DNA from 4 places in the Shewanella sp. 10N.286.51.B2 genome. Region 4 is predicted to be linked to each of the others. Evidence: predicted binding sites of a transcription regulator. Region 4 holds the regulator's gene; each other region holds the start of a gene.
What was found. Region 4 encodes sigma-54, which starts transcription at its own class of promoters, with help from an activator protein. Its sites were predicted from a motif close to GTTGGCACGNNNNTNGNNT; they were not measured.
Positions count from the first base shown of each region.

Region 1: AB4140_RS14065 (YggN family protein) is a predicted target of sigma-54. The motif match lies at 4,141-4,159, and genes of this name have one in related genera.
Region 2: flgF (flagellar basal-body rod protein FlgF) is a predicted target of sigma-54. The motif match lies at 4,693-4,711, and genes of this name have one in related genera.
Region 3: AB4140_RS15085 (P-II family nitrogen regulator) is a predicted target of sigma-54. The motif match lies at 4,865-4,883, and genes of this name have one in related genera.

Region 1 covers NZ_JBFRKH010000051.1:8,841-16,365, forward strand. The annotation lists gene AB4140_RS14055 (DUF885 family protein) at 1-1,058, shown strand, start outside; gene AB4140_RS14060 (LysR family transcriptional regulator) at 1,718-2,659, opposite strand; gene AB4140_RS14065 (YggN family protein) at 3,206-4,015, opposite strand; gene glsB (glutaminase B) at 4,414-5,328, opposite strand; gene AB4140_RS14075 (50S ribosome-binding protein YggL) at 5,337-5,663, opposite strand; gene trmB (tRNA (guanosine(46)-N7)-methyltransferase TrmB) at 5,719-6,435, opposite strand; gene mutY (A/G-specific adenine glycosylase) at 6,599-7,525, shown strand, end outside.
Region 2 covers NZ_JBFRKH010000060.1:39,481-47,005, reverse strand. The annotation lists gene flgK (flagellar hook-associated protein FlgK) at 1-141, opposite strand, end outside; gene flgJ (flagellar assembly peptidoglycan hydrolase FlgJ) at 141-1,277, opposite strand; gene AB4140_RS16160 (flagellar basal body P-ring protein FlgI) at 1,295-2,356, opposite strand; gene flgH (flagellar basal body L-ring protein FlgH) at 2,403-3,077, opposite strand; gene flgG (flagellar basal-body rod protein FlgG) at 3,102-3,890, opposite strand; gene flgF (flagellar basal-body rod protein FlgF) at 3,902-4,645, opposite strand; gene flgE (flagellar hook protein FlgE) at 4,899-6,263, opposite strand; gene flgD (flagellar hook assembly protein FlgD) at 6,339-7,136, opposite strand; gene flgC (flagellar basal body rod protein FlgC) at 7,161-7,525, opposite strand, start outside.
Region 3 covers NZ_JBFRKH010000055.1:27,595-35,119, forward strand. The annotation lists gene glnE (bifunctional [glutamate--ammonia ligase]-adenylyl-L-tyrosine phosphorylase/[glutamate--ammonia-ligase] adenylyltransferase) at 1-1,629, shown strand, start outside; gene AB4140_RS15070 (DUF3081 family protein) at 1,919-2,197, shown strand; gene AB4140_RS15075 (response regulator transcription factor) at 2,374-2,994, opposite strand; gene AB4140_RS15080 (polymer-forming cytoskeletal protein) at 3,227-4,567, shown strand; gene AB4140_RS15085 (P-II family nitrogen regulator) at 4,930-5,268, shown strand; gene AB4140_RS15090 (ammonium transporter) at 5,279-6,529, shown strand; gene AB4140_RS15095 (hypothetical protein) at 6,649-6,969, shown strand; gene AB4140_RS15100 (lipopolysaccharide assembly protein LapB) at 7,080-7,525, shown strand, end outside.
Region 4 covers NZ_JBFRKH010000014.1:148,608-156,132, forward strand. The annotation lists gene AB4140_RS04230 (KpsF/GutQ family sugar-phosphate isomerase) at 38-1,015, shown strand; gene kdsC (3-deoxy-manno-octulosonate-8-phosphatase KdsC) at 1,017-1,583, shown strand; gene lptC (LPS export ABC transporter periplasmic protein LptC) at 1,580-2,140, shown strand; gene lptA (lipopolysaccharide transport periplasmic protein LptA) at 2,127-2,837, shown strand; gene lptB (LPS export ABC transporter ATP-binding protein) at 2,837-3,568, shown strand; gene AB4140_RS04255 (RNA polymerase factor sigma-54) at 3,703-5,187, shown strand; gene hpf (ribosome hibernation promoting factor) at 5,211-5,498, shown strand; gene ptsN (PTS IIA-like nitrogen regulatory protein PtsN) at 5,501-5,944, shown strand; gene rapZ (RNase adapter RapZ) at 5,941-6,789, shown strand; gene AB4140_RS04275 (HPr family phosphocarrier protein) at 6,815-7,087, shown strand; gene mgtE (magnesium transporter) at 7,286-7,525, shown strand, end outside.

The sequences.
Region 1 (7,525 bases), on a different contig from region 4:
AAGCTGATAGCCGTGATGGGGTGTGGAAGTTACCTTTAGGCGAAGATTTTTATAATACTCGTCTAAATCGTATTACGACGACTGATATGAGCTCTGAAACAATTCATCAGTTAGGTTTAGCAGAAGTTGAACGTATTCATAATGAAATGCGTGCGATCATGAAAAAAGTAAATTATACCGGCAACTTAGCCGAGTTTATGGCTTTCATGCGTGATGATGAACAATTTTATTACCCCAACACCGATGAAGGTAAAACTCGTTACATTACCGAAGCTAAAGACCTAATTGATAATATGGAGTCACGCTTAGGTGAAGTGTTTAATATTAAACCTAAAGCCGGATTAATCGTTAAACCTGTTGAAGCCTTTCGCGAAAAGTCTGCTGGTAAAGCATTCTATGATCAACCCGCACCCGATGGTTCACGCCCTGGTACTTACTACGCCAACTTGTATGACATGAAAGCAATGCCCACTTACCAAATGGAAGCCTTGGCTTATCATGAGGGGATCCCTGGGCATCACATGCAAATTGCCATTGCCCAAGAGCTGGAAGGTATTCCTAAATTTAGAAAATTCGGTGGCTATACTGCCTATATTGAAGGCTGGGGTCTTTATACTGAATACTTCCCTAAAGAAATGGGCTTGTATGCTGATCCCTACTCTGACTTTGGCCGCTTAGCGATGGAGCTATGGCGTGCTTGTCGTCTGGTTGTAGACACAGGGATCCACACTCAACAATGGACTCGTGAGCAAGGTATCCAATACTACGTAGACAACACCCCAAATGCTAAGTCTGATGCCATTAAAATGGTAGAACGCCACGTGGTGATGCCTGGCCAAGCTACTGCCTATAAAGTCGGTATGATTAAAGTGTTAGAGCTACGTGAAAACGCCAAGCTTAAATTAGGTGACAAGTTTGATATTCGTCAGTTCCATACCCTAGTACTGCAAAATGGCCCTGTACCATTAGATGTATTAGAAGCTGAAGTGGACAATTGGATTAATCAAACCAATAAACCTGAGCTATTAAGCCAATCAGCAGACTCAAATCGCGGTTAATCAACCAATCGATTAAGTTATCTAAGGCCACTTTTTAGTGGCCTTCTTTTTGGCTCGTACTAAAGCCTAAGTAATGAAATCTAAGTAATGAGCGCCACTCTATAAATTACCAAGGCAATAACAAGTTCAATAACGAGTGCATTAACAAATGCTATACCCGACAAATATATTCAATTGGCAGCTTAAAAGAGAACAAAAGTACAAAGGCGAGAGAGTAAACAAATTAAGCGGATATTATAGGGCAGAAAAAATAACCCCAGCACAATGTCTGGGGTAAACCAATTAAAACTAGGATGATGGTTTCAAAGCCGGCATTGTTCTGATTTTAAAACCTCTGCCAGCAGTGATTCAAAACTTGCGAAGTTGCTGATTTGCACAAAAAGCTGAAAAGGGGTCATTTCTCAACAAGATGCGTGACTCAAATCATTCCGAATCAACTGAAATCTATTGTATTGATTTAAGAACAGAGTTCAAGCAGCTTTTTATACTCCATTAATAACTCAGCACAGAAACAACCTGAGCGTTTTTCAAGCACAAGACAATCAAGTTATTGTTTTTATTGTGCAAATAAAAAAGCCGCAACTTAAGTTGCAACTTTGTTTTAAAATTCGAACAATGTTTCCAGTTTTAGTTACTGACTTAGAAACCCCATTGAATGGCTATTTACGTAATTTGTATAAATGATCAAACTTACCATCCCAATAAGGTGTAGTACCAATATGACCTTTAATAAATTCAATAAATGCACTTACTTTAGGGGCAAGGTGCTTACGTCTTGGGTAAACAGCCTGTAGCGGTAAGTTGTTGGTCAATTGCCAATCAGGTAATAACGGCACTAATGTACCTTGTTCGATTTCATCTTCAAGTAAATAACTTGCTAGGTAGGCAATACCTAAACCGCTAACCGCGGCCGATTTTAATGCTGGTGCATTATCAACCCGGAAGTTACCAGAAACACCAATTTCACAGTAATCATCAGCTTTCTTAAACTGCCACATGCTGTGCTCATGCCACTCACCTTGGTAGACTAGACAGTTATGATCAACAAGTTGTTCAGGTCGAGAAATATTGCCATGTTGGGCAATATATTCTGGCGATGCCACTAATAAGAACTGACACTTCATTAATGGTCTTGCAACCATACCTAATGGTAGCTGCTCAGACATAGTCAAAAGTAAATCTAAACCTTCACTAACCACATCGACTTTATGATCCAGTAAGCTAACTTGTAGCTCAAGCTCTGGATGTCGTGCCATAAACTCAGGTAATGCAGGAATAATATGCATGGTACCAAAAGACTGAGAAATACCGACTTTAAGTACACCACGGGTGGCATCATTTAGATTATGCACACTAGCAACGGCCTGCTCTGCATCACGTAATAACTCCTCACCTTGTATGTAAAGCAAGTTACCCGCTTCAGTTAAACTTAAACTACGTGTAGTACGTTGGATGAGTTGAACCCCAAGTTTATGTTCAAGATCAGCAACCTGAGTACTTACTTTGGACTTAGATATACTCAACCTTCTGGCAGCGGCACTGAAGCTCCCGGCTCTAGCAACATGAGTAAAAATAGCAATAGGTTCTAATAGTTCTAACATTGGAGTCGCCTTAAGCTGTTTACGACATTAAAAATATTTTTTGAGTTCCAAGTAATGTCGCTTATTACAGACAATGCTGCATAAACGCCACCTACTTTATATGGTTCTTTAAACGTTGCGCCACTCACCCAAAAAGAAATTAAATTTCGATAGTCCATTATCATGAATAGCCAACCAAAACTAAAACAACAAGTTAATTGGTTAACGCCATACAGTTTTATAGTTTTAGGAGTATACCAAAAATTGTATAAATGGCTCTATATTTATAATATACAATTTTTTTATCAGAACAAATCTACGATAAACTGTAATATTAATGACATTTTCTCAAATTGAACGGTGGCAATTAGACAAAAAACGACTAGCTCGGCTAGCATATCTCGCTACAAAGTAGCGCAAATAACAGATAGTTAACTAGAGCTTGATTGGCGGGCGAAGTTTTTGATTGGTAATTTAAGCAGGAATGGTTTAACCAAAAAGCCCCTGCACAAGGTACAGGGGAAGGTCAGGTGCATTTTGACAATGCTAGAACTTACAAGGTTACCGCTACTCAGTATCTGAGAATGTCGCTAATTCATAAGAAGATAGCTGTGGGATGGATTGACGTAATTCACTTTCAAGCACCATTAACTGCTCAAAGTTACCGCAGACTTTTTTGGCTTTAGCTTCTATGGCCTCTGATTGCTCAGAAATCTGCAATTCAACATCTTCACCGATTCTTTCCATTTTGCTTGAAAAGGCAGTCATTTTTTCATCAAAGCTTCCGCCTTCTGAAGACATCATTTCAGCCCCTAGCGCCATCATAAAACTGCCCATGGAGTTTTTAATCATTTGCTCCATTTCTTGTTCAAACTCTTCATTAAATGCTTCTTCTAACGAAGACTCTGTCGCGCCAAGATAAAACTTATCCCCTTGTTGATATGCTGCTTGGTCAACACGGCTTTGAATTCCAGCTAAAAGCTCATCCAATTTAGCCGCGGTGGCATCGCCAAAAATAGGGGTTAATGCCATGCTCACTGCATCTGTTGCCAAAATAACAGCATCATCAACTAAATCAATTACCTCTGGGATCTGTTTAGATACTTGCTCAGAATAATCAGCTAACAAAGCTGCTTGCTTATCATTTAGTGCAACTTGGTTGCCATCAATATATAACTTTCCAAGTTCGACTCGGTAAACCTCAGCGCCTTTTTCGCTAAAGGATAATTTTTGTGGCTCAACGGTAACATCATAGTTTAAGGTCACGTTGCATTGATTATCTTCAAGGGACATTTTGGCCACCGCAGGCGTCATAGCCCCTGCGGTAAAAATCAAACCAGTTAGTGCAATACTTTTAAATAAACCTTGGGTATTCATTAGCTCTATCCTTGCTGTTAATCGTTATGTAGATAATCAATGGGGCGAGTGGCTAAACTGCTCACTAAGCTACTGCCAACGTTTTGATATCTAGTTTCAATGTTAATTAGACTGATACCAAGTTATTGCACAGGCTGTGCCAAAAACATAAATAAGCTTTTTATCAATAACTTAAAGCAGATAATAACTAATAGGTTTAGCTTTTAGATTTGGATTTATATTAACTATGTGTGAAATAAGCCAAATGTTGGTAATTTTCATCATCGCTATTATATGGGTAGATTTAAGAATAGATGATTTTCAAACTCGTGGATGAGGATACTAAAAAGACAATGGATGATTTCAAGCTTAACATTTGAAAATGGGCATAAAAAACTTGCCCAGCAACATAAGCGAGTTTAAAAAATTGAGCGACCTAATGATTGTGATAAATGCTCAAGCATGCGAGTGCCTGCCAGTGAGTTGCCATTTTGATCAAGTTCAGGCGACCATACGCAAATAGACATGTCCCCAGGGATCACCGCAATAATGCCGCCGCCAACACCACTTTTACCTGGCATACCAACCCGATAAGCAAACTCACCTGCGCCATCATATAAACCTGAGGTAGCAAGCAGTGCATTTAGCTGTCTGGTTTGTACTGGGGTAACGATTTGATCCCCTGCTAGGCTTTTACCTCGATTGGCGAGATAAAACATCGCTTTTGATAAGTCAGCGCAATTCATTTTTAATGAGCAGTAATGAAAATAGCTCTTTAATACTGTATCAACATCGCCGTTAAAATTACCAAATGACTTCATTAAATAGGCAATAGAGGCATTACGGGCACTAAACTGAAATTCTGAATTAGCCACCACTTTATCAAAAAGTACGTGAGAGTTTTCGCTCAGGTTTCTAACAACTTCAAGCAAGTGATGTTTAGGTGCACCAAGGCGCGCTTGAATTAAATCTGCTATCACTAATGCACCAGCATTAATAAATGGATTTCTTGGAATGCCTCGTTCAAGCTCAACTTGAACCAATGAGTTAAACGACTGACCTGAAGGCTCTTTACCTACCCTGCTCCAAAGTTCATCTTCGGAGTACAAACTTAGCGCTAAAGTAAGGCTGAATACTTTGGAGATAGATTGAATGGAAAACGGCTCAAGATAATCCCCAGCGCCAATGGTGTGACCATCTGCGCCAGTGACTGCTATTGCTATTTTGTTTGGATCTACGTCAGCCAATGCAGGAATATAATCTGCGACTTTCCCTAAACCAATAAGTGGCCGAACCTTGTCGACCACTTCATCAAGCAATATTTGCTCAGGCATTAGCTATATTAGCCCCACCAGATGTCGTACAGTGCACTAACTTCAAGTTGTGGCACTTTTTTCGCTTCCCAGAAGGCTTTAACAGCAGCAACATCTTCTTCGGTACATTTACCGATCTCTTGTGTTGCAATAATGCCTTCCCACATTTTATGACCGCCGCCATGGAAACCTAGCTTACGAGGTTCAATGACTTGTTCAATGAACTCATCAACAGCTTTATCAATATCTGCTTCAGAAATTGACTCATCAAAAGTCCAGTTGATATCAAAACCAAATTCTTGGAATTCATCAACGCGTAGTTTCTTACGTAAACGGCGAGTTCGGGTCTTAGCCATGGTTATTTCCTAGTTAGTTGATTAAATAGCTTATTTTAACAATATTTTATTATAATTATGCAATACGTTCGAACATTATGTCCCAAACGCCATGACCTAAACGATGGCCGCGGGCTTCGAACTTAGTTAGCGGGCGATGATCTGGACGTTCAACTACAGTATTGGTTGCTGATTGGTTTTTATAACCTTCAGCCACAGACATCACTTCTAACATGTGCTCGCTGTAGTTTTCCCAATCTGTTGCCATATGGAAAACACCGCCAATCTTAAGCTTACGACGAATTAATTGCGCAAATTCAGCTTGCACAATACGGCGTTTGTGATGACGTTTTTTGTGCCAAGGATCTGGGAAAAATAATTGTACTCGGGCAAGTGAGCCATCAGCAATGCTGTTTTCAAGCACTTCCATCGCGTCATGATGATAAACACGTAAATTAGTAATTTCAGCTTCACCGGCATCAACTAAACATGCGCCAACACCTGGTTTATGTACTTCGATACCAATGTAGTTTAACTCAGGAGCCGCTTTAGCCATTTCAACTAAAGATGCACCCATACCAAAACCAATTTCTAATACGGTATCAGCATCACGCTTAAACACTTCAGCTAAATTAATCGCTTCTGGTGTGTAATCTAAACCCATTGCAGGCCAATGTGCTTCAATTGCGTTTGCTTGGCCTTTGGTTAAACGGCCTTCTCTTAATACAAAACTTCTGATTTTACGAATATATTTGCCATCTTCGTTAAATTCAGCGGTGGTAACGTCGCTCATGTATGCCTCATCATTTGAATAGCGTTTAAATTGCCGACTATTCAAAGTTTCATCTTTGTTCCAATAATAGTGGCTAAGTATATCTTAAAATCACCATGACTAAAGTATTTATCAGTTAACAGGCTCCCTTGTTTATAGAATATTCTCCATATACACTGCGCTGATGAAAAAAGTTAACTCCTTTTCTGAGCGGATCACCGCTTGGTACGATTTACACGGACGCAAGACCTTACCGTGGCAAATCAATAAAACCCCATATAGAGTGTGGATTTCAGAGATCATGCTGCAACAAACTCAAGTTGCCACTGTTATCCCCTACTATGAAAAATTCATGCAAAGCTTTCCCGACATTAAAGCCCTTGCCAATGCCAGCGAAGATGATGTACTGCATCATTGGACGGGGTTAGGCTATTATGCCCGCGCCCGTAATCTGCATAAAGCGGCTAAAACAGTTTGTGAGCAACATGCAGGCAAGTTTCCTGAAGCGCTAGATGAAGTCATAGCCTTACCGGGTATTGGCCGCTCGACTGCTGGGGCCATTTTGTCATTGTCCCTTGGTCAGCATCATTCAATATTAGATGGAAACGTTAAACGGGTACTTGCCCGTCACGGCGCAATTGAAGGTTGGCCAGGTCAAAAAGCAGTTGAACAACAATTATGGCACTTAACGGATAAGTTAACCCCGCAAAAAGATGTGGTTAAATTTAACCAAGCCATGATGGATATTGGCTCTGCGGTTTGCACTCGCAGTAAACCCAATTGTGCTCAATGCCCTGTTGCAATTGATTGTAAAGCGCAACTTGCTGGCCGACAGACAGAATTCCCCGGTAAAAAGCCTAAAAAAACCATTCCTGTAAAATCTGCATGGATGCTAGTACTGCATAAAGATGGTGAAGTCATTCTCAATAAAAGACCACCAGCAGGCATTTGGGGCGGCTTATGGTGTTTTCCTCAATTTGATACTGAGGCGGCGCTGCTTGCACATATCAGTGCTAATGGGTTTAATCACAGCAGCAATGAATATGCCGCAACAAAAAACAACAATAATGAACAATCACAATGGCTTGCAGGATTTAGACATACTTTTAGT
Region 2 (7,525 bases), on a different contig from region 4:
GGACCCTAATGACGATTGCTCTGCAACTTGGCGGTGATAGCCCACGGTATTGGCATTGGCAATGTTATTACTGGTGACGCCCATTTGCGATTGGGCTGCCATAACACCTGAACGGGCAATGTTTAATAAATCGATAGCCATTAGTTAGTCTCTTTTGGTAATACGGACTTAAGTCCATTGGTTACTGACTCCATGACTTTCAACACTTTATTGGCGTATTGAGGATCAGTTGCGTAACCTGCTTGTTGTAGGGCATGAATAAATTTGGCGGGCTGTGCTGCCACTTTTTTGGCTTCTTGGTAGCGCTCGCCATTGGAGATGAATGACACAAAGTCATTAAAGCTTTGTTCAACGTTGTCGTACATTCTGAAGTCTGCTTGTTGTTTTACTGCCACCCCTTGCTCAAACTCTAAGGTGCTGACTGAGGTTTTATCGCCGTCCCAGCGTCTGTCGGCTTTGATATTAAACAAGTTGTTGCTGGCTGTGCCGTCATCACGACGGATCATTTTTTGACCCCAGCCAGTTTCTAATGCCGATTGCGCCAGTAATACTTCAGGGGTGGTGCCAAGCTGTTTCGCGGCCTTTTCAGCATGGGGATAAAGCACTGAGACAAAATGTTGCGGGCTGTCAAACTGATTCGGCGTTGGTGCCATCGATTGCGGCAAGCTATTGCCACTAGTGGCAACACGATCACCAGCCAAAACTTGATCTAATTCTTGGCTATCAATTATCGGCTTAGCCATTGCAGCGTTCGCAGTTGAGATATTAACAGTTGAGTGATCAGACATTGAGTGATTAGGCATTGTGTGGTTAAACATTGACTGAGCAGCCTCTGAGCGCTCAGGGGCAGAATTTGCACTCACCACTGTGCTAAGAAAATCTACCGGCTTATTCGTAGAGTTAACTAATGACTGTGCACTGTTAGCGTCAATATTACCGCGCAGCACTGAGGCTGGGGTAAAACCGCTTTCTTGGGGAGAAAGTTGCTGCACCATCATGTCTGCGATGCCCAACATACCTTTGTTTGATAAATCCACCGACATTTGTTGATCGCGCATGTTTTCAAAAAATTCGGTGGTTTCACTGTTCATCGGGCTGTCTGATTTAAAGACTGCGTTAGCTTCACGCATACTTTTCATCAGCATTTGAATAAATATCCCTTCAAACTGTTTGGCGACTTCTTGTAATGCCGCCTTCTCGTCTTTCTGGGCCTTGGAACGTAATGAGTCTAGTCCCCCTAGATCCAGATAGTTCGATGAATTTGACAGCTTTTCCATATTCATACCGACAATTTTTAGATGATGATAAGCTCTCCATGCAAAGCGCCTGCCATCTTTAACGCTTCTAATATTGCCAGTACATCTGAAGGGGCAGCGCCCACCAAATTTACCGCTCTGACTAGCTCATCGAGCGAGGTGCCAGGGTCAAATAAAAACATTCGGCTATCGTCTTGGGCAACATCTATGGTGCTATCGGTTGTAACAACCGTTTGACCATCCGAAAACGGATTAGGTTGTGATACTTGGGTCGCTTCAGCAATGGTGACGGTTAAGCCACCATGGGTCACAGCTGCTGGCATTAAGCGTACATTTTGCCCCACCACTATGGTGCCCGTACGCGAATTGACTATCACTTTGGCTGACTCATCGGCCATATCAACTTGAATGTTTTCAAGGGTCGATAAAAATGACACTCTTTGGGATGCATCACGAGGCGCACTCACTTGCACCGAGGTAGCATCAAGCGCCCTTGCCATACCGGGGCCAAGCAAATCATTAATGGCTTGTTCCATGTTTTTGGCGGTTGAAAAATCTGCACGGCGCAAGTTAAAGGTGAGGTGATCGCCACTGGCAAAAGGTGACATCACGCTGCGCTCCACAATAGCGCCGCTAGGAATACGCCCAACGGTAGGAGTATTTTGTATCACCCGTGAACCGTCTTGACCTTCTGCGCTAAAGCCACTGACCACCAAGGTGCCTTGGGCAATGGCGTAAACATTACCATCAACCCCTTTTAAGAAGGTTTGCAGCAAGGTGCCGCCACGTAAGCTTTTTGCTTCACCAATACTTGATACCGTGATGTCAAGATTTTGACCGGGCTTAATAAAGGCAGGCATTTCTGCATGCACGGCTACCACAGCGGCATTTTTGGTTTTAGGGTTAACATTATCGGCTAAATTAATGCCGAAGTTTTTTAGCATGGTTCTAAAGGTTTGTTCGGTATAACGGGTTTTTTCACCTGTGCCGGGTAACCCCACCACTAAGCCATAACCAATTAATTGGTTACTTCGTACCCCTTGGACATTGGCAATATCTTTAATGCGCTGGGCTTGAATTGGCTGTGACAGCAACACCATGCTGAGCAATAATAAAATGAGGGATTTGATTTTCATGGTTAACTCCTTAGAAAGGCCACCATTGGCCCATAAAGAAGGAGCTTAACCAACCCACTTTTTGGACATCGGCAAAAGTGCCGGTACCGCTATATTGAATCCGAGCATTGGCAACACGGGTGGATTCAACGGTATTATCAGGAGTGATATCTTGACTACGTACCATGCCAGTAACGCGAATAAACTCATCACCATTATTAATTGAAATCCACTTTTCGCCGCGAATAACTAAATTGCCATTGTTAAGCACTTGCATGACATTGGCTGAGATGCTGCCGTCTAAACTGTTTGACTGATCGGCATCTGACTCACGCTTGGTATTCATGTCATCTGAATAACGAAAATCTAGCGGAATTCCTTTAATCGACAGATTGCTGCCACCGGCATAAACCGGATCGACGCTTAAATCAGAGCCTCTTTTAATTTCGTTATTGGCACTTTTCTTCGCTTGGGTCGACTCATTAAGCAATACGGTAATAATGTCACCCACTTTGTGGGCACGAATATCCGAGTACAAACTGGATGATTGATGATCCATGTAAATTGAACCCGTTGACACCATTTGGGTTGGCGGCGCTTCTGGGTAAACAGGCGCATAAAATGGATCATCGGCTATGGGTTTTTGCTGAGTTGAGCTGCAACCCAGCATCACAAATGCTGATGCTAAGACTAAAACCTTATTCATCATCCCCTCTCTTATCATCAAAGCTTATAAGTTCTGTGTTACGTAAGACATCATCTGATCAACAGCTGATATCACTTTCGAGTTCATTTCGTAATTACGTTGACTTTGGATCAAGTTAACCAGTTCTTCAGTCACGTTAACGTTTGACGTTTCAAGCGCCCCTTGACGAATAGCCCCTAAACCATCCAATGAAGCCGTGCCCTGAATCGGCGTGCCACTGGCACCGGTTTCGGTGTAAAGGTTTTGCCCTAGTGGGTCTAACCCTGATGGATTAATAAAGTCGCTCATGGCTAACTGACCAATGACGGTATTTTCTGTAGCACCTGAAAGTTTCACTGAAACTTCACCTTCAGATGACACTGTGATTGAAGTGGCATCATCAGGAATGGTGATGGCAGGCTGGATGACATAACCCGAACCTGGGGTCACAATTTGGCCATTTTCATCTAGGCTAAATTGGCCGTTACGGGTATAAGCTGCGGTGCCATCTGGCATTTCAACTTCAAAAAAGCCTGGACCTTCAATCATTAGATCTAAGGCATTGTCTGTGGTTAACATATTGCCTTGGGTAAACATCTTTTGCGTGGCAACCACTTTGGTACCCGCACCGAGGTTTAAGCCATTAGGTAGTTTGGTGTTATCAGCACTGACGCCGCCCGCTTGGTTAACGGTTTGATAAAGCAAATCTTCAAACACTGCGCGGCTTTTTTTATAGCCAATGGTACTGGCGTTGGCCACGTTGTTAGAAATAACCGAAATGTCGGTTTGTTGGGCATCTAGGCCGGTTTTACTGATCCATAAAGCAGGATGCATAATAATTACTCCTAACTAATTCTCATTAAAGCTGACGAGGCGCGATCAAGATCTTCGGCGTTTTTCATCATCTTCACTTGCATTTCGTATTGGCGCTGAATATCAATTAGCGCCACCATTTCAGATACCGCATTGACATTACTGCCTTCAACTGCGCCACTTTCAACTTGAACATTGGGATCATTAGGGATGTTTTGCCCTGTGGTTAAACGAAACAAGCCATCCTCACCGCGCATCATGTCGGCGTTGTTGGGGTTAACCAATTTAATCCGCGCAACTTCTTCGACTATGTCGGCTGTGGCGCCTTGGGGTCTAACCGAGATAATACCGTCAGGGGAGATTTGCACTTTTTCAACCGGCAGTGGCAGCACAATTGGCCCAGCCTCCCCCATAATCGGATTGCCACGCGCATTAGTGAGTAAGCCGGTAGTGTCAAAATTTAGACTGCCTGAACGGGTATAGGCTTCACCGCCATCAGCAGCTTGCACAGCTATCCAGCCTTTATCTTTAACGGCAATATCTAAATCACGACCTGTGGTTTTAAGTGGGCCTGAGTCAAAGTTATGCCCGGGGCTTTCTGTCATTGCAAAAACACGAGTCGGTAAACCTTCGCCAAAAGCTTGCATAGAGCGTGCTTGAACCAAATCAGCTCTAAAGCCGTCAGTATTCACATTAGCTAAATTGTTGGCTCGCACCGCCAAAGCATTCATATTCTGCTTAGCGCCGCTCATGGCAACATAAAGTAATTTGTCCATTTACCGCTCCGTCAAACTTTCTTCATAACAAAAGATATACACAGAACTAGCAATCAACGTGCCAAAAAATTAAGGGTTTGAGTTTTAGATGAAATTTGCAGTTATAAACAGCGGGGAAATTTACAAGATAAGCAATATTGGGCAGGTTAATGGCTGTAGTAACGAGGTGAAGAATGAGGTGAACAATAAGGCAAAGAGTTGCCATGGCGGCAACTCTTTACTAAAGCGCGAGATTACTAAAGCGCGAGATTAATTAGCGGATCTGCAATACCGTTTGGTTAAGGGTATTGTTCACTTCAAGGGTACGTGAGTTGGCTTGGAAGTTACGTTGAGCTGAAATCAAATCCACCAGCTCGGTGGTTAAATCAACATTTGATTGCTCAAGTGCTGACGAGCGAATACTACCAAAAGTGCCGCTATTGGCCTCACCTGCTAGTGCTGGGCCTGAGTCTAAGCTGGCTTTCCAAGAGGTATTACCTACTTGAGTTAAGCCTTGCTCATTAGAAAAGCGTACTAATGCTACCCGAGCTAATGGCACGGTTGAACCGTTACTGTAACTGGCTGTTACTAAACCGTCATCGCCGACACCGACATTGGTTAAGCGCCCGACTGTGGTGCCATCTTGGGTTAACTCTGTCACTTCAAACGGTGAGGCGTATTGAGTAGGATTATTAAAATCGATGTTCACCTTTTGCGAGCCGTCAGCGCCGGTGCCGATAACACCTGCGCCATTACTACCTAGTTCAACCGTAGACACTACCGCAGGATCAGATCCTGTATAAGTTCCAGCATCATTAAATGTAAGTACTGAGCCTTTCCAGCCGGATGCGTTTTCAGCGGTACCAGTTGAATCAGCAATACCATCACCAGTAGTATCTGTTGGGAATGAACCACCCGTTGGCGCATCAATATCCACTTGCTTGCCATCAACAGCATAAAAGGCAACCCAGTTATTCTCACCAGTATGGGAACCACCTTCTGGTTTAACAAAATAAGTGGTCAAGATATGAGCCTCACCAAGTGAATCATAAATAGTTACTGAGGTTGAGTTATTGTAAGTATCTGCGTCATCTGGATCAAAGTTTGCGGGATCAAGTTCTTCATCACCAACATTGAGGTTCATTTGAAAACCAACGTTACCGGTTTTCACTGGGCTACCTGCAGTATCGGGGATTTTAATCGGTTGGGTGGTGGTTAAACTCACTGAAGTCGAATTACCATCAGCATCCACAGGGAAACCCTGTAAATAGTTACCGGCTGAATCTGTCATAAAACTTTCTGAGTTTACTTTAAATGCACCAGCACGGGTGAATGCATGATCTTGGCTGCCCGCTTCAGATGAAGTAACAAAGAAACCACCGCCACTAATAGCCATATCTAAGGAGTTGTTGGTAAACAGTAAGCTACCTTGCTGAAACTGTTGCGCTACGTGAGTTGTGGTTGCGCCGCCGCCCACTGCGGTATTACCATTTGAAAAAATTGAATTAGCATAAACATCGGCAAATTCAGCGCGAGACTCTTTAAAACCAATGGTATTGACGTTGGCAATGTTATTAGCCGTGGTGTTGAGATCTTTTTGAGCAGCTGCGATACCACTCAATGCAATATTAAACGACATAAATCACCTCTTAGCGCTTTAAATTAGGTTCTGTGTGGCTGCCAGATTTCTGGCAGCTTATTATTGTTTGTGTTATTAACTTTCTGCCACTGCCAGTACATCAGACAATTGAATACCACCTAGGCCTCTGAGGTTAAGGATCGGACCGCTGGCGACACTGCCTAAAGACACACTAGTGACATGGGCATAAGTTGAAACCGCTAAATCTTCGGCGTTGCCATCAACTTTACCGTTAGCTTTAATGGCATACATGCCTTCTTCTACGGGTTCGCCATCTTTATCAAGGCCATCCCAGCTGACATCAATGTTGCCGCCTGCAGAGCCATCAACCTCAAAAGTTTTAATCACTTGGCCTGACTCGTCTTCAATGGTGACGGTAATGGTATCGATTGGCTGTGGCGTACTAATGACACCGTTAATGACTGGGTTTTCTTCTGAGACATGGCCAATATCTGATGGAATGAGCACCTTTTGCCCCACTAAGCCCGAGGCTTGTAATGCCTGACTTGAGCTCATCACACTGTTCAAATTCAAAATTTCAGCATTTAAGTTGGCAATACCATCAACGGTCGCGAAGGACGCCATTTGTGCGATCATCTGATCGTTTTCAACAGGTTTAAACGGGTCCTGCATTGACAGCTGTTGACTCAAAAGCGCAAAGAAATCCGATTGGGTTAGCTCTTGGCTTTTAGCTTCTCCGGTTTCGGTGGTGCTAGCTGATTGCGCAGCGGTTAGGCTATCTAAAAAGCTACTGTCTGATACCTGTGTAGTTTGTGAGTTTGTCGCCACTGAATTAGTGGAGACGGTGGAAGCCGTGGTAGACGTCTGCAACTGCGGTAATGACTGACTACTGTAAGGATTAACGAGGCTCATTGTTTACCTCCAACTAAATTCATATTACTTACCCATACGAAGCGTTTGCTGCAACATTGATTTGGCGGCATCAGCCACTTGAACATTCATTTGATATGACCGAGAAGCAGAAATCATATCGGCCATTTCTTCCATCACATTGACATTGGGTTTATAAATAAACCCATCGTTATCAGCCATTGGATGATTAGGTGAGAATTCTTTTAATAACGGTTTATCGCTTTCTACAACGCCTTTAACACTGACACTATGAGAACTATTTTGCTGATGACTGGCTTTGGCCATTTCAGCCTCAAAAATAGGATGACGAGCTCTATAGGTCTCACCGACACTGCTTGATACTGTGTTGGCATTAGCAATATTACTGGCGGTGGTATTTAAGCGCACCG
Region 3 (7,525 bases), on a different contig from region 4:
ACAGATTGGCAGCGACTATGCTATGCCATGGGCGAGAGCGATGAGCACAGCTTGCGGGAAAAAATTGCCAATGCCATGGGCAACATTCATCGCCACTTTAAAGATACTGTCGGTGGCGAAGATGAACAGGACTCAAGCGAGCATTGGACTTGCCAGTTATGGCAAATTCATGATCAGGAAAATGCCTTAGCGTTACTTGAAGAGCATGATGTTGAAGATGATAGTTTATGGCCAAGCTTAGATGACTGGCGCAGCAATGTATTAAAACGCTCAATAGGCCCCAGGGGACGTGAAACTCTTGAAAAATTAATGCCTAAATTGTTGGATGAATTATTAGAGCAACCAGTCCCGAGCGTGGCATTAAAAGCGGTATCAGGGGTGTTAGATAAAATTTTAACCCGTACCACTTATCTTGAATTATTGTGTGAGAACCCCGGCGCCCGTCAGCAGCTCATTAGCCTTTGTTGTGCTAGCCCCTGGATTGCCGAAGAGTTAGCGAATTTTCCGATGTTACTGGATGAACTCATCGATCCGGCTCAGCTTTACGATACCACCCCGCTGGATGACTACCCAAGTGAGTTAAGGCAGTACCTATTGCGCGTTCCAGAAGATGACATGGAACAACAGATGGAAGCGTTGCGCCAGTTTAAGCTGTCACAACAGTTAAAAATTGCCGCCGCTGATATTACTGGCGTGCTACCTGTGATGGAGGTGAGCGATCACTTAAGCTACCTTGCAGAAGCCATCATTGAGCAAGTGGTATTACAAGCCTGGCATCAAATTTCCTCAAGGCACGGCATACCTGCAGGTACAAGCTCTGAGAAAATGGGCTTTGCTATTATTGGTTATGGAAAATTAGGTGGCATTGAGCTGGGATATGGCTCTGACTTAGATCTGGTTTTTTTACATAACCATCAAGGCGCAGGCGCTACAGATGGTAAAAGACCGATTGATAATGGCCATTTTTATTTAAAACTTGCGCAGCGCATTGTGCATTTATTTGCTACCCGAACCACCTCAGGTGAGCTCTATGAAGTGGATATGCGCTTAAGACCTTCTGGCGCTTCAGGCTTATTGGTTAGCGAGATTGAACAGTATCGCGAATACCAGCGAGATGAGGCCTGGACATGGGAGCATCAAGCTTTGGTGCGCTCACGTTTTGTTTATGGCGATCATCGCTTAGCGGCACGTTTTAGTGAAATTCGCACAGAGGTGCTATCGCATCAGCGCCAGCTTCCTGAACTTGCGAAACAAGTTCGCGATATGCGCATTAAAATGCGCCAGCATTTATTGAAAGCATCAAACGGTAAGTTCGATTTAAAACAGAGTGCGGGTGGCATTGCCGATATTGAGTTTATGGCCCAGTATTTAGTGTTAGCCTACGCTAACAAAAATAAAGAGTTGTCCATATGGTCTGATAATGTGCGCATTTTTCAGCTATTAGCCGAGCTTGAGATTTTACCTGTGATGACTGCTCAATACCTGACTCAAACCTACTGTTGGCTACGGGATGAAAGTCATCGCCTGACTCTTCAGCGCGCTAAAGGCGAAATCGATGCAGATAAAGCCAATAACAAGGTCAGCGAAATTATTAATATTTATCAGCACATTTTAGGTGAAGCGCTATAACGTCTTGTCTAAAACCGTAGATTTTTGGTTTTGTTAGGATAACGGTGCGGAAAAATAGTTACCTGCACCGTTTTATATAAATTAAAAGCGGTGCAGCACGGCATTCACACACTGATTCAATTTGATACACCATCTTCATATAAAATTTGTCTTTCTCAGGACTAACTCACAGTCTTGTTACTGCATTATTTTACACTGATTGTTTTGAGCCACCTTAAGCGCGCATTCGTATTGATTGCTTTGTCTATTAGGTGTTTAGTGAACAGGTTTTCTTTGTAAGGATGTAGTGATGAAAAATGCCATTGATATATATGAAGCGCTAAAAGTATTTAATAAGATAACCGACATGGGGCAAAAGCTGGCCGCTGCAGATGGCGACAACTCTAGCTATGAACTATGTGGCTTAAATGCACAAACAGGCTTTGATGGCTACACAATTATTCTTAGTGACGGCCGAACCTCTTTAACGATTTATTTCCATAATAAATATCAATTTGATTACCCAGATAATGCTGCGTTTGATAATTTTATGGCGCGTTTTGCTGAGGTGATGAAGTACTCAGTATAAACAGCACTATGTCATCAAAAAAATTTTGCGCTTTAGTTGCGCTTTGCTGCACGCTAAAGCTTACCTAAGTGCAATTAATGTTATTTTCTGTAGTTAATTCTCAAAGCTGTTAACTCGCACCATTTAACAGCTAGCGTTACAAATTAGCAGTGAGCTAATTATATACATTTAAATTTTTAAACTTGTGCAAAGGCGTAAGAAAGCTGCCCACGGCTGGATATTTTGGTTTTTTTGAACATATTCTGAATATGCATTTTTACTGTATTAATCGATATGCCTAAATTGGCAGCGATTTCATCATTGGTTAAGCCTTGGCATATCAGGGTTAATACCTGCTGCTCTTTCTTGGTCGTTAATGACAGTAATTCATTCTGGCGTTGGGTATTGGGTTGTCGTTTCTTTGATTGAATATAACGTGACATGGCATCGTGGCTGAAATAAAGCTTATTAGCATTAATGCTTTTAAGGGCTTCAATAATGTCAACTTCAGTTGCGGCCAATGGGAGTGCGCCATGGAATCCATTAGAGATAAGTAAAGTTTCACACTCAGTATCTAGTTGAGGGCAAAAGACTAAATGCTTACCTGTTGTAAGAATATCAGCTGAAATTAAATAGGCGTGTTTATGAGGGGCTTCTAAATAGTGAATAAGAAATTTTGGCCTTTTATCGGCAGCTTTACAGGCAAAGTTTAGTGAGTCATAGAAGGCGGTTTCAATATTGAGTAATCCTGAGATTTTAGATACTTGCAGGGCCTGTGGTTCTGGAAGTTGTTTAAAAATCACATCTGAAAAAATCATTTCGGCTACATCCCTGTTATTTGGGCTACTATTGAAAATCCGTTCAATAGCAAATTTATATATTAAAGACAGGCTCTTTTACTAATAGCCGATACATTAAACTATTAAGTTTTACTTTTAAAGCGAAAAGCTCGGAATTGACCTGCAACTTGTGTAAAAGAAATGTTATTTGTTGTTTTAATAAAGTTGGTTTAGTATATGTCAAAATTAATAATAAAGGAAACTGATTGGTATGAATAACAAAGGAAATGGGGTTACTTTTATTGGCCCTGATACTTCATTGGATGGAGATATGACTGTACAGGGACCTGCTTTGGTTGCCGGTAAAGTTAAAGGTGTTATTCGTTCAACAGACCAAGTTAAAATTGAAGTTGGTGGCGAAATTGACGGTGAGCTTTTTTGTCAAGAATTAAGAGTTTGTGGTGAATTTAAAGGTAAATTACATTGCAACAGTTTAGTGATTGTAAGCTCTGGTGTAGTTGAAGGTGATGTATCTAGCCATAAAATGGAAATTTATGATGGTGGTCAATTTTTAGGTGCCAGAACCAAGGGCCCTGAAGAAGGCGTATTACCCCAAGCAACTGTTGAAGATAAGCCAGAAGCACAAGTCACAGAAGCCTATGCTTTCCCAAAGACTGAAGCGCCTGTTGCAGAGGCGCCGATAGCTCAAGCTGCAAATAAGGGACATTTTAACAATCTTAAGCCAGAGCCTGTAGTAAAAACTACCGTAGCGGTTCAGGTGAAAACAGATGTTAATAAAGCCGAACCTAAGAAAGTCGATGTTAAGGCTGAACCTGCACCTGCCACAACTCAGATTAAACCACAGACTCTTGCAGAAATTAATTCACAGACCAGTGGTAGTAGCGCTGCAACTGCAAATTCTCGAGTAGAGCCTCAAGTAAATACAGATGCTCATAATAACCCGAAGCCAGTTGCAGAACCTAAGCCTAAGTCAAAACTTGAGATTAAGCCGCAACCGAATCCTCAAGCTCAACTTGCTGCAGCAGAAGCGGCGAGAAAGGCTCAAGAGAAATCATCAGGTTCAGGTGCTAAGCTATTTGTCGCGGCTATCGCTGTTGCTGCAATTGCTGGCGCGGTTTATAAAAAAGATGAATTGACTCAATTGATTGAATCAAAGCCTGTTACAGCTTCAGTGGTGAAACCGGCAACGACGGTTATTGATATTGAACCACAGCAAATACAGCCAGCAGAAAACCAAATTGAACTTGCTAAGGCAGATGAAGTACTTGAGCCTTCAGTTAGTGTTGCGCTTACCACTGATATTGACGAGTCTGAAATTGTGACTACTGCAAATGATGCGCCTGACTCGGCAATTGAAATGCAAGCAACAGCATCAGCTGAAACAGAAGCAGAACTTGAAGTGACAGAAACTGCTTTAGCTGATGAAACTGAAGACTTGCTTGTCAGTGTGAATGAGGCTGTTGTAGCAGTTGAAGATGAAGTGGTCAGTCAGCCTCAAGTTGATAGCTTAATGGCAGATCTACTCGCTGAAGAGACGACTGATGAGGTTGCAAGTTCAGCAGAAGCAACTGACACGGTTGGCAGCTTATAAATTTTTAAAAGCTAATCTGCAAATAAAAAGGCCTTCATTAGAAGGTCTTTTTATTTATGCTTTCTTTAATGTGTTTATTTTTATATCAGTAACATCCCCCCCTTCCGCACAGCTTTTCTTTGTTCATTTTGACACTTTTTTAACTGCGTAATTCTTATTATCAAGTATTCAGATAGTTATAAACGCTTCGCTCTAATGTTGTGCGCGCCAAATTAAAGTTGCACCTTATTAGTGCATGAAAAGACTTTTTTATTTAACTTATATTTTAAAATGCTATACGAATCATGGTTTTACATGATTGGCCTGATGATTGAATTGTATTTGTAAACAAATTTATAACAATCACACTTTTGGAGGTCGAGATGAAACTCGTCAGCGCTATCATCAAGCCATTTAAATTGGATGATGTCCGTGAAGCTATTGCAAGCATGGGCATTGAAGGAATGACTGTTACCGAAGTAAAAGGTTTCGGTCGTCAAAAAGGTCACACTGAGCTATATCGTGGCGCAGAATACCAAGTCGACTTTCTTCCTAAAGTGAAGTTGGAAATTGCTACTAAAGCAGAAAACTTAGATATGTTAATTGAAGCCATTACGACAGCGGCTCATACCGGCAAGATTGGCGATGGCAAAATTTTTGTTACTGATCTTGAGCAAGCTATCCGTATCCGTACGGGTGAGCTAGATAACGAAGCACTATAAGGGGAATGTAATGGAAGAGTTAGCAACGTTAGGCACAACCGTCACCGAATTACGTTTCGCATTAGATACGTTTTATTTTCTAATATCAGGTGCGTTTGTCATGTGGATGGCAGCAGGTTTTGCAATGCTTGAGGCGGGCTTAGTTCGTTCAAAAAATACCACAGAAATTTTAACTAAAAATGTATGTTTATATTCAATCGCCTGTGTGATGTTCCTGTTAGTGGGTTACAACATCATGTATGTCGATAACACTGAAGGTGGCTGGTTACCATCATTTGGTTCATTAATTGGCTCACAAGCCGCTGATGCAGATCATGCGCTGGAGTCTGACTTCTTCTTCCAAGTTGTATTTGTTGCAACGGCAATGTCAATTGTGTCTGGTGCAGTTGCAGAGCGAATGAAGCTTTGGTCTTTCTTAATCTTTGCAGTGGTATTAACCGCGGTTATCTACCCAATTGAAGGTTACTGGACTTGGGGCGGTGGCTTCCTTTCTGCTGCTGGTTTCGTTGACTTCGCTGGTAGTGGTATTGTACATATGGCCGGTGCAGCAGCAGCTATCTCAGGAGTACTATTACTGGGTGCTCGTAAAGGTAAGTATGGCCCAAATGGTGAAGTTCATCCTATCCCAGGTTCAAACTTACCAATGGCGACATTAGGTATGTTTATCTTATGGATGGGTTGGTTTGGCTTTAACGGTGGTTCACAATTATTAGTCTCAGACGCAGAAAATGCTTCAGCAGTGGCTAAGATTTTTGTAAACACTAACTCAGCAGCCGCTTTCGGTGCAGTTTCAGCATTATTAGTTTGTAAAGTTGTCTGGGGTAAGGCTGACCTAACCATGATTTTAAATGGTGCATTAGCGGGCTTAGTGGCTATTACAGCAGACCCATTATCACCTTCACTATTAATGTCAGGTGTCATTGGTATCGTCGCTGGTGGTGTGGTTATCTTCTCAATTGTTGCCTTTGACCGCATTAAAATTGATGACCCAGTAGGTGCAATCTCTGTACATGGTGTTGCCGGTTTCCTAGGTCTAATGCTAGTACCATTATCAAATGCTGATGCAAACTTTGGTGCTCAGTTATATGGCGCAGCAGTTATCTTTGCTTGGGTATTCTCAGCTTCATTCGTAGTATGGTTTATCCTTAAAGCGACAGTGGGTATCCGTGTTACTGAAGAAGAAGAGTACAACGGTATGGATGCATCTGACTGTGGTGTTGATGCTTACCCAGAGTTTGTTTCAATCAAATCAGCTGGATAATAGATTGCTTTAAACACTGAGCATGTTAAAACTAAAAGCAGAACCTTAGGGTTCTGCTTTTTTGTGACTCTTAAAAAGTGAACAAGTGTGACGAGTGAATAAGTGCAATGAGGTTTAACATGGTTAATTACTTTCAAGTATTGATGATTGCTTTACTTATCAGTATCAGCTTTTTCGCCACTGCGGGAAAAGTGGTTGTGAGAAAGACATCTGAACCATTTGACGCTTTTGCAATACGAAATCAAGTTCAGCAGGACTATCAATGGCAGCAAATGCTCAAAATGCAGCAGCAAATTAATATTTTACAAGCTCTGCCGAATGGCTGTTTGGTATTCGCTGCGCCATACCGTTATTTTAATTGCGCCGGTAATTCCTACCGACCATACACCTATCAAAACCAAGAGGTGTTTATTCAAATTGACCCGCCAGTTGCCAAGTAATAATGAAATTCAAATATTCGCCACTGGCTTAAGCTTTTTACATTCATCTTTTGTAACTTTTTCAAAATCGCAATTCTGCCACTAACTTCTATGCTTAATGATAGGCTTTTATGTGGGGTAGAATTATGTTGCATCATGATGACGTTTCTTCGAAAAATTCACTAATAATTCAATCTTTTGGTTTTTCACGCCTTAATCTCTGTTTTTATTTACTAATATTGATTTTTATTTCAGGCTGCTCTAGCACGTCGAGTATCAATAAAGCCAAGGTTAATGTCAGTGGCTTATTTAACGATAGTTATTTTAATGAGGTAGATATTCCCGCTACAGCAGAGATTTACAATTTACCTGATGAGATAGTTACTGAAATACAGCGTGATTTTGCTCGCTCAGGTGGCGTTAACGGCCTTAAAATACCGGTAAACCTTTGGCTTGCTGAATACATCAATGCTCAAGAGGGGGGCTTTGAATATCGAGATCACTACACCCGAATGGCCAGCGTGACAGCCCTTGAGCGGGCGGGTAACTGCATGTCGCTGGTGGTACTGACAACTGC
Region 4 (7,525 bases):
GTAACCCGAAATCGCTTTGGACAATAGAGAGATACATATGACAGAACAAACACAATTGCGCCAATGGGGTCGTCAAGTCATTGATATTGAAAAGGCAGCATTAGATAACCTTTATCAATATGTAGACTCAGACGAGTTTGGCCAAGCCTGTGAACTCATTTTAGAATGTAAAGGCAAAGTCATTGTCATGGGCATGGGCAAATCTGGCCACATTGGCAATAAGATTTCTGCCACACTCGCCAGCACAGGCACGCCTGCATTTTTTGTTCACCCTGGCGAAGCAAGCCATGGCGACTTAGGCGCTCTGGCAAAAAATGATATTATTTTAGCCATATCAAATTCTGGTGAAGCCAGTGAAATTCTCACCTTAATGCCCGTTATACAGCGCATGGGGGTCCCGGTAATCGCGATTACGGGTAAACCAGAATCCAATATGGCCAAGCTATCTAAACTGCATTTATGTATTGAAGTGCCTGAAGAGGCCTGCCCATTAGGGCTAGCACCAACATCAAGCACTACCGCAACCTTGGTGATGGGTGACGCCTTGGCCGTAGCATTATTGCAAGCGAAAGGCTTTACCCGTGATGATTTCGCCCTATCCCACCCTGGTGGATCTTTAGGTCGTAAACTATTACTTAAAGTCAGCGATGTAATGCACAAAGGCGCTGATATTCCACAGGTGAAAAGTGAGCTCTGCATTACTGAAACCCTATATGAGATCTCAAATAAAGGTTTAGGTATGACTGCAGTGATCGATAATGCAGACAAGCTAGTCGGGATCTTTACTGACGGTGATTTACGCCGCGTCATCGATGCTGAAGTGAACCTGCGTACTACCGCTATTGCCGATGTAATGACAACCAACTGCATTACCATCAGCCCAGGTATTTTAGCCGCGCAAGCATTACAGATTATGGAAGAAAAAAGTATTAACGGTTTAATTGTCGTAGACGAGAACCAACGCCCAGTCGGCGCACTTAACATGCTCGATATGGTTAAAGCTGGAGTCATTTAACATGTCATTACACGAAACACTGCACCAAGGTTTTTACGGCCCAATCTCTGATGATGTTTGGCAAAAAGCCAAAAAAATTAAGCTGCTTATTTGCGATGTCGATGGGGTATTTTCCGATGGCCGTATTTATTTAAGTAATGCAGGGGAAGAGTTAAAAGCATTTCATACCCGTGATGGTTATGGCATTCGCTCTATTTTAACCAGTAATATTCATGTTGCTGTGATAACCGGGCGTAAATCTGCCATTGTGGAAAATAGAATGACCGCTTTAGGTGTCACTCATATTTATCAAGGTGTTGATGATAAACTAGTGCCTTACCAAAGCCTGTTAGATACCTATGGCGTTAGCCCAGATGAAGTCGCCTATATTGGTGATGACATGGTTGACTTACCTGTGATGAAACAGGTTGGCCTTGCAGTTTGTGTGGCTGATGGCCATCCTTATGTTAAACAACATTGCCATATGACCACCACCATTAACGGCGGAAATGGCGCATTACGTGAACTCACCGATTTGCTATTACTTAGCCAAGATAAGTTTGAAAATGCCCACGGAATGAGTATATGAGCCGAGTGACCTTCGCTATTATCGGATTTTTTGGCGCAGCCTTAGTCCTTTATTGGCAAGTACAAATTAAACGTAGTCAGATGGAGGCAAGTAAATTGCCTGCCCCTGCTCGCCCTGATTTTATCGCCAATGACTTACGCACCACTGAATTTAATGAGCAAGGTTTAGTGCAAAGCCGAGTCTCAGCGAAATACATGGAGCACTTTCAGCAAAGTAATGAAACCATGTTTACTGAGCCTGTCTACCTTATTTATCCTGAAAATGGTGAAGCCGAATGGCAATTAAGCGCAGATTTAGGCAAGCTGAATAATGAAACAGGCAAAGTAGTTTTAGAAAATAATGTTATTATTGATGCAATAAACATCGACGAGCCATTACAATCTTTGACAACCACCATGTTGGCACTCGATATGAACACCATGATTTTGACCTCAGATAGACAAATTTTTGTTACTGGGTCAGATTTTAATATACAAGGTTTAGGCCTGTATGCTGATTTAAATGCTCAAGAACTTGAACTTTTAAGTCAAGTAGAAGGAACGTATGAAGCAAAGTAAACTTTTGATTGCCTCACTACTCAGTGTAGTCAGTATTGCCAGCGCCTATGCAAAAGAAGGCGATTTACAGCAAGAGCTTAAAGTCGCAGCTGTGAGCCAAAAAGCTGACATAAAAAACAATCAGGTCATCTTCTATGGCCCAGTTAATGTGACTCAAGGGTCGATTAACATTAATGCCGACGAATTACGCGCATTTGGCACCGAAAGCGGCACCCAAAAAACCATGGTTGCCACAGGTAACCCTGCGACATTTTCCCAAGAGTTAGATGATGGCCGTATTGGTACTGCCAGTGCCGATGAAATTAAATATGAGCTTGCCACTAGCATTTTAACCTTAACGGGTAATGCTAAATTGGACCAAGCTGGCAGCCAGGTTACTGGTAACCTAATTAGCTACAACATTGAAAAGCAGCAGTTAATTGCTGAAAGCACCGGTACTGGTGAAGATCGGGTTATCACTATTTTTCAACCAGAAAGTCACCCAGACTTGATTGATTCTGAAAAGAAAAAAGATGAGCAACCACATTTACCAGACAGCGCTAAACCCGGTGATGACACGCCACCAGCTATAATTGAAAACAACAATTTATCTGCTGTAGAGGCTGTGAACTCAACTGAAACACCCGAAGTAACTGAATCACTTAACGCTGAGGCGCAGGCGACATTGTCAGCCCCAGCAGCTGAGCAAAATGACTAATGACCCAAATTACGTTAACCGCTGAAAATCTCGCTAAGAGTTATAAAAGTCGCCAGGTAGTAAAAGATGTCAGCCTGACGGTAAAAACCGGCCAAATTGTTGGCTTACTTGGCCCTAATGGTGCGGGTAAAACCACCACCTTTTATATGGTCGTAGGCCTAGTCAAAAGTGATAAGGGCCGCATTCTGATCGATGAAGATGATTTAACCGCAGATCCAATGCATTTGCGCGCCCGAAAAGGCATTGGCTACTTACCTCAAGAAGCCAGTATTTTTCGTAAGCTCACAGTACACGATAATATAATGGCAGTGCTTCAAACTCGCAAAAGCTTATCAAATGAGCAGCGCATTGAAGAACTGGAACATTTATTAGAAGAATTTAACATAACTCATATCCGTGATAGCCAAGGTATGGCGTTATCGGGAGGTGAGCGTCGCCGAGTTGAAATTGCACGCGCATTAGCGGCAAATCCTAAGTTTATTTTATTAGATGAACCTTTTGCAGGGGTAGATCCTATCTCAGTAATCGACATCAAGAAAATTATTCAACAACTTAAAAGCCGTGGTTTAGGGGTGCTAATTACCGACCATAATGTCCGTGAAACACTTGATGTGTGTGAGCGAGCATATATTGTGAGTCACGGAAACTTGATTGCTGAAGGAACACCTGCTGAGATCTTAGTCAATCAGCAAGTTAGGTCGGTATACTTAGGTGAACAATTCAAGCTATAGTTAGCACTATTCAGTTTTTAGTATGGCATTCGCGGCCAACAACAAACCTTAATCTAGTCTATTTTTCTAGGATCATAAACTAGCGCCCACACTGTTCGTCGCGATGATGTAATTCAATTAGGGACAAGCGGTACATGAAAGCCTCACTCCAACTCAAAATGGGTCAACACTTAACCATGACCCCACAGTTGCAACAAGCGATTCGCTTATTGCAACTTTCCTCATTGGAGCTACAGCAAGAAATTCAACAAGCACTTGATTCAAACCCGCTATTAGAGCTTGAAGACGAATTCACTAAAGCCAAAGAGCCCGTAAAAGAAAACGCCCTGCAAACTGACACCGATTTTAGTGATAATAGCCAAGTCACCATAGAAAAAGACACCTCAACGGTTGATACCACTGAATCGCTCACTAAAGATTCTATGCCTGAAGAACTCCCTATGGATACCACATGGGATGAGGTGTATACCGCCTCGCCGACTTCTGGCTCTGGCGCAGTATCGAGCGGTAATGATATGCCGTTTCAAGGCGAAACCAGTGAAGGCTTGTATGAGCATCTTGAATGGCAAAAAAACCTCACTCCCTTTTCTGAAAATGACTTGGTGATTGCAACCGCCATTATTGATGCCATTGATGAGCGCGGTTACCTCACCCAGAGCGTTGAAGACATTTTGCAATCCTTAGGCACTGACGATATCGAACTCGATGAAGTTGAAGCTGTACTTAAACGGGTACAACACTTCGATCCCGTCGGCATTGCAGCGCGAGATTTAAGTGAGTGTCTATTAATTCAATTAGGCCAATACCCTAATGAAATTCCTTGCATAGATAATGTTAAGTTACTGATTAAAGATCATCTTGATTTAATCGCCGGTCGTGACTTTAGGTTACTGATGCGTAAAACCAAGCTTAAAGAAGATGATTTACGTGAAGCCATTGAATTTATTCAAACGCTCAATCCACGTCCAGGCTTGCAAATTACCCCCATTAAAGATGAGTACGTCATTCCTGATGTTACTGTACTTAAAAAGAATGGTCGCTGGGTGGTCGAGCTAAATCCCGATAACATGCCTAAAATTGGCGTTAATCAGCAATATGCAGCTATGGCCAAAGGCGGTTCAAGCCAAGCTGACAGCCAATTTATTCGTGGTCATTTACAAGAAGCCAAATGGTTTATCAAAAGCATCGATAGCCGTAATGAAACCTTACTAAAAGTGGCTAACTGTATCGTACAATTTCAGCAAGGTTTCTTTGAGTTCGGTGAAGAAGCCATGAAGCCGATGGTGCTCAATGATATTGCTGAAGCGGTTGAAATGCACGAGTCGACCATTTCACGGGTCACGACCCAAAAATACATGCATACCCCCCGTGGACTTTTTGAACTAAAATATTTTTTCTCAAGCCATGTAAGTACCGATGATGGTGGAGAATGCTCTTCTACAGCAATTCGCGCATTTATTAAAAAGCTCGTAGCTGCAGAAAACCCGAAAAAGCCTCTTAGTGATAGTAAAATGGCGACACTATTGGCTGAACAAGGGATTAACGTTGCTCGACGTACGATAGCCAAATATCGAGAGGCAATGCTCATCCCTCCCTCAAACCAACGCAAAAGCTTATAACTTTTGTTATTGGAGGATGACCTATGCAAATTAACCTGACTGGAAACCATATTGAAATAACTCAATCTTTACGGGAATACGTGCAAACAAAATTTTCAAAGCTTGAACGACACTTCGAACAGATCAATAATGTTCACGTTGTGCTCGATGTTCAAAAGCTACAACAGATTGCCGAAGCCAAACTGCACCTAAAAGGCGGTGAAGTGTTTGCTGTATCGCGTAACGCTGATATGTATGTGGCAATAGACGCCCTGATAGATAAGCTAGACCGTCAGGTAATTAAACATAAAGAGAAACTCACTAAGCATTAACGATGGAACTTCGTACCATCCTGCAGCCGGCGTGCACTACCTGTGCCACTCCGGGCAGTAAGAAAAAGGTACTGGAATTAATCAGCAATTTAATGGCTGCCCAGTACCCAACCCTTTCTTCACAGGCTATTTTTGAAAGTCTAATAGCGCGTGAAAAAATGGGCAGTACAGGTATAGGAAATGGCATAGCAATTCCACATGGGCGCTTAGATAATATCGAAGAACCCATTGCTATTTTAATCAAATGCGAAGAGCCAATCGCCTTTGATGCCATAGACAAGCAACCTGTAGATATTTTATTTGCGCTTCTTGTACCTGCAGATCAGTGCCAGCAACACCTAAGCACATTATCTAGCATGGCAGAGAAACTCAGTGATAAATTGATACTTAAACGACTTCGAAAGAGTCATGACGCTACAGAACTTTATCAGGTTATTACTGCATGAAACTTGTCATCGTATCGGGACGTTCAGGTTCAGGAAAATCAGTCGCACTGAGAGTGCTTGAAGATTTAGGTTATTACTGTGTTGATAACCTGCCACTGCCACTGATTGGCAGCCTGCTTGAACAGCTTAAAGATAGTAACGAGCTTGTCGCCATTAGCGTCGATGTGCGTAATATCGAAGAGCAAGGCAAAGTACTCAAAGAGCAAATTGCTTTACTGTCTGACGATACCAGCATTACCAGTTTCTTTTTAAACGCCAACGATAAAGTGTTACTGAAGCGTTTTAGTGAGACCCGCCGATTACACCCACTGTCTAAGAATCAAATTTCGTTACAAGAAGCCATTAAGCTTGAGGGGCGGTTACTCGAACCCATAGCCAAAATGGTTGATCACTATATCGACACCTCGCAAACTAATATCTACGAATTGAGCGATCATGTTCGGCAAATCTTGCTAGGCAGTGTTGATAAAGAATTAGTGGTACATTTTGAGTCATTTGGCTTTAAGCATGGCATGCCGGCTGAAGCAGACTTTATGTTTGATGTGCGCTTTTTACCGAATCCGCACTGGGAGCTTGAGTTAAGGCCCTACACAGGCCTAGATGCGCCCGTGCAAGAGTTCTTAGAGCGACAGCCTTTGGTGAATAAGTTTATCTGGCAAATTGAAAACCTTTTTGACACTTGGATGCCACATTTAGAGCGTAATAACCGCAGCTACCTGACCATTGCCATTGGTTGTACTGGCGGTCAGCACCGTTCGGTTTATATTGCCGATCAGCTCGCTAAACGTTTCAACAACTCTAAGCACAAAGTCAGCGCCCGCCATAGAGAGCTTGGCATTGAATAAGCTAACCACAACGCCAGCCAAAACGGTGGCCTATTCAAAGCAAATTACCATCAGTAACAAGCTAGGCTTGCATGCGCGAGCGGCGACTAAATTGGCAATTTTAGCTACCGAGTTTGACGCAACTATCACCCTTATCCAAGGTGAGAAACAAGCCAGTGCTGCCAGTGTATTGGGGTTATTAATGTTAGAAAGTGGCATTGGTAAAATCATTACTGTTGAAGCTCAAGGCCGTGATGCAGAAAAAGCCCTTGAGGCCGTATGCAAGTTAATCAACGATAAATTTGACGAAGAAAGCTAACCGCCTGCGCCCAGTAACATCTCCAAGGAAACACAGCGACTCACCTTTACCATTATTTTATTAGCTATACTCAACACACCACCAAGCAGTATTAGCGTATTTATGAATTGCGCATCAAGCCATCAGATATTAGAAATTTCTTCATTCTTTCCGGTGAGTTAAGTTAACATTTCATCATCGTCTTTTCAGGAGTAGCCAATGGGTATTGAAGTCATCGACAGCGAACTGACCGAACAACGTCTTAATCAGCTTACACAAGCATTAGGTAGCGGTATGTTTGTTCATGTCAGAAATATGCTTCATGACATGGCCGCCTCCGATGTCGCATTAATTCTTGAATCATCACCGCCGAAAACTCGTCAAGTGTTATGGCAACTGATTGATCATGAGCAAGCGGGTGAAATCCTAGAAGAACTCGGTGAAGAGTTAAAAGATTCA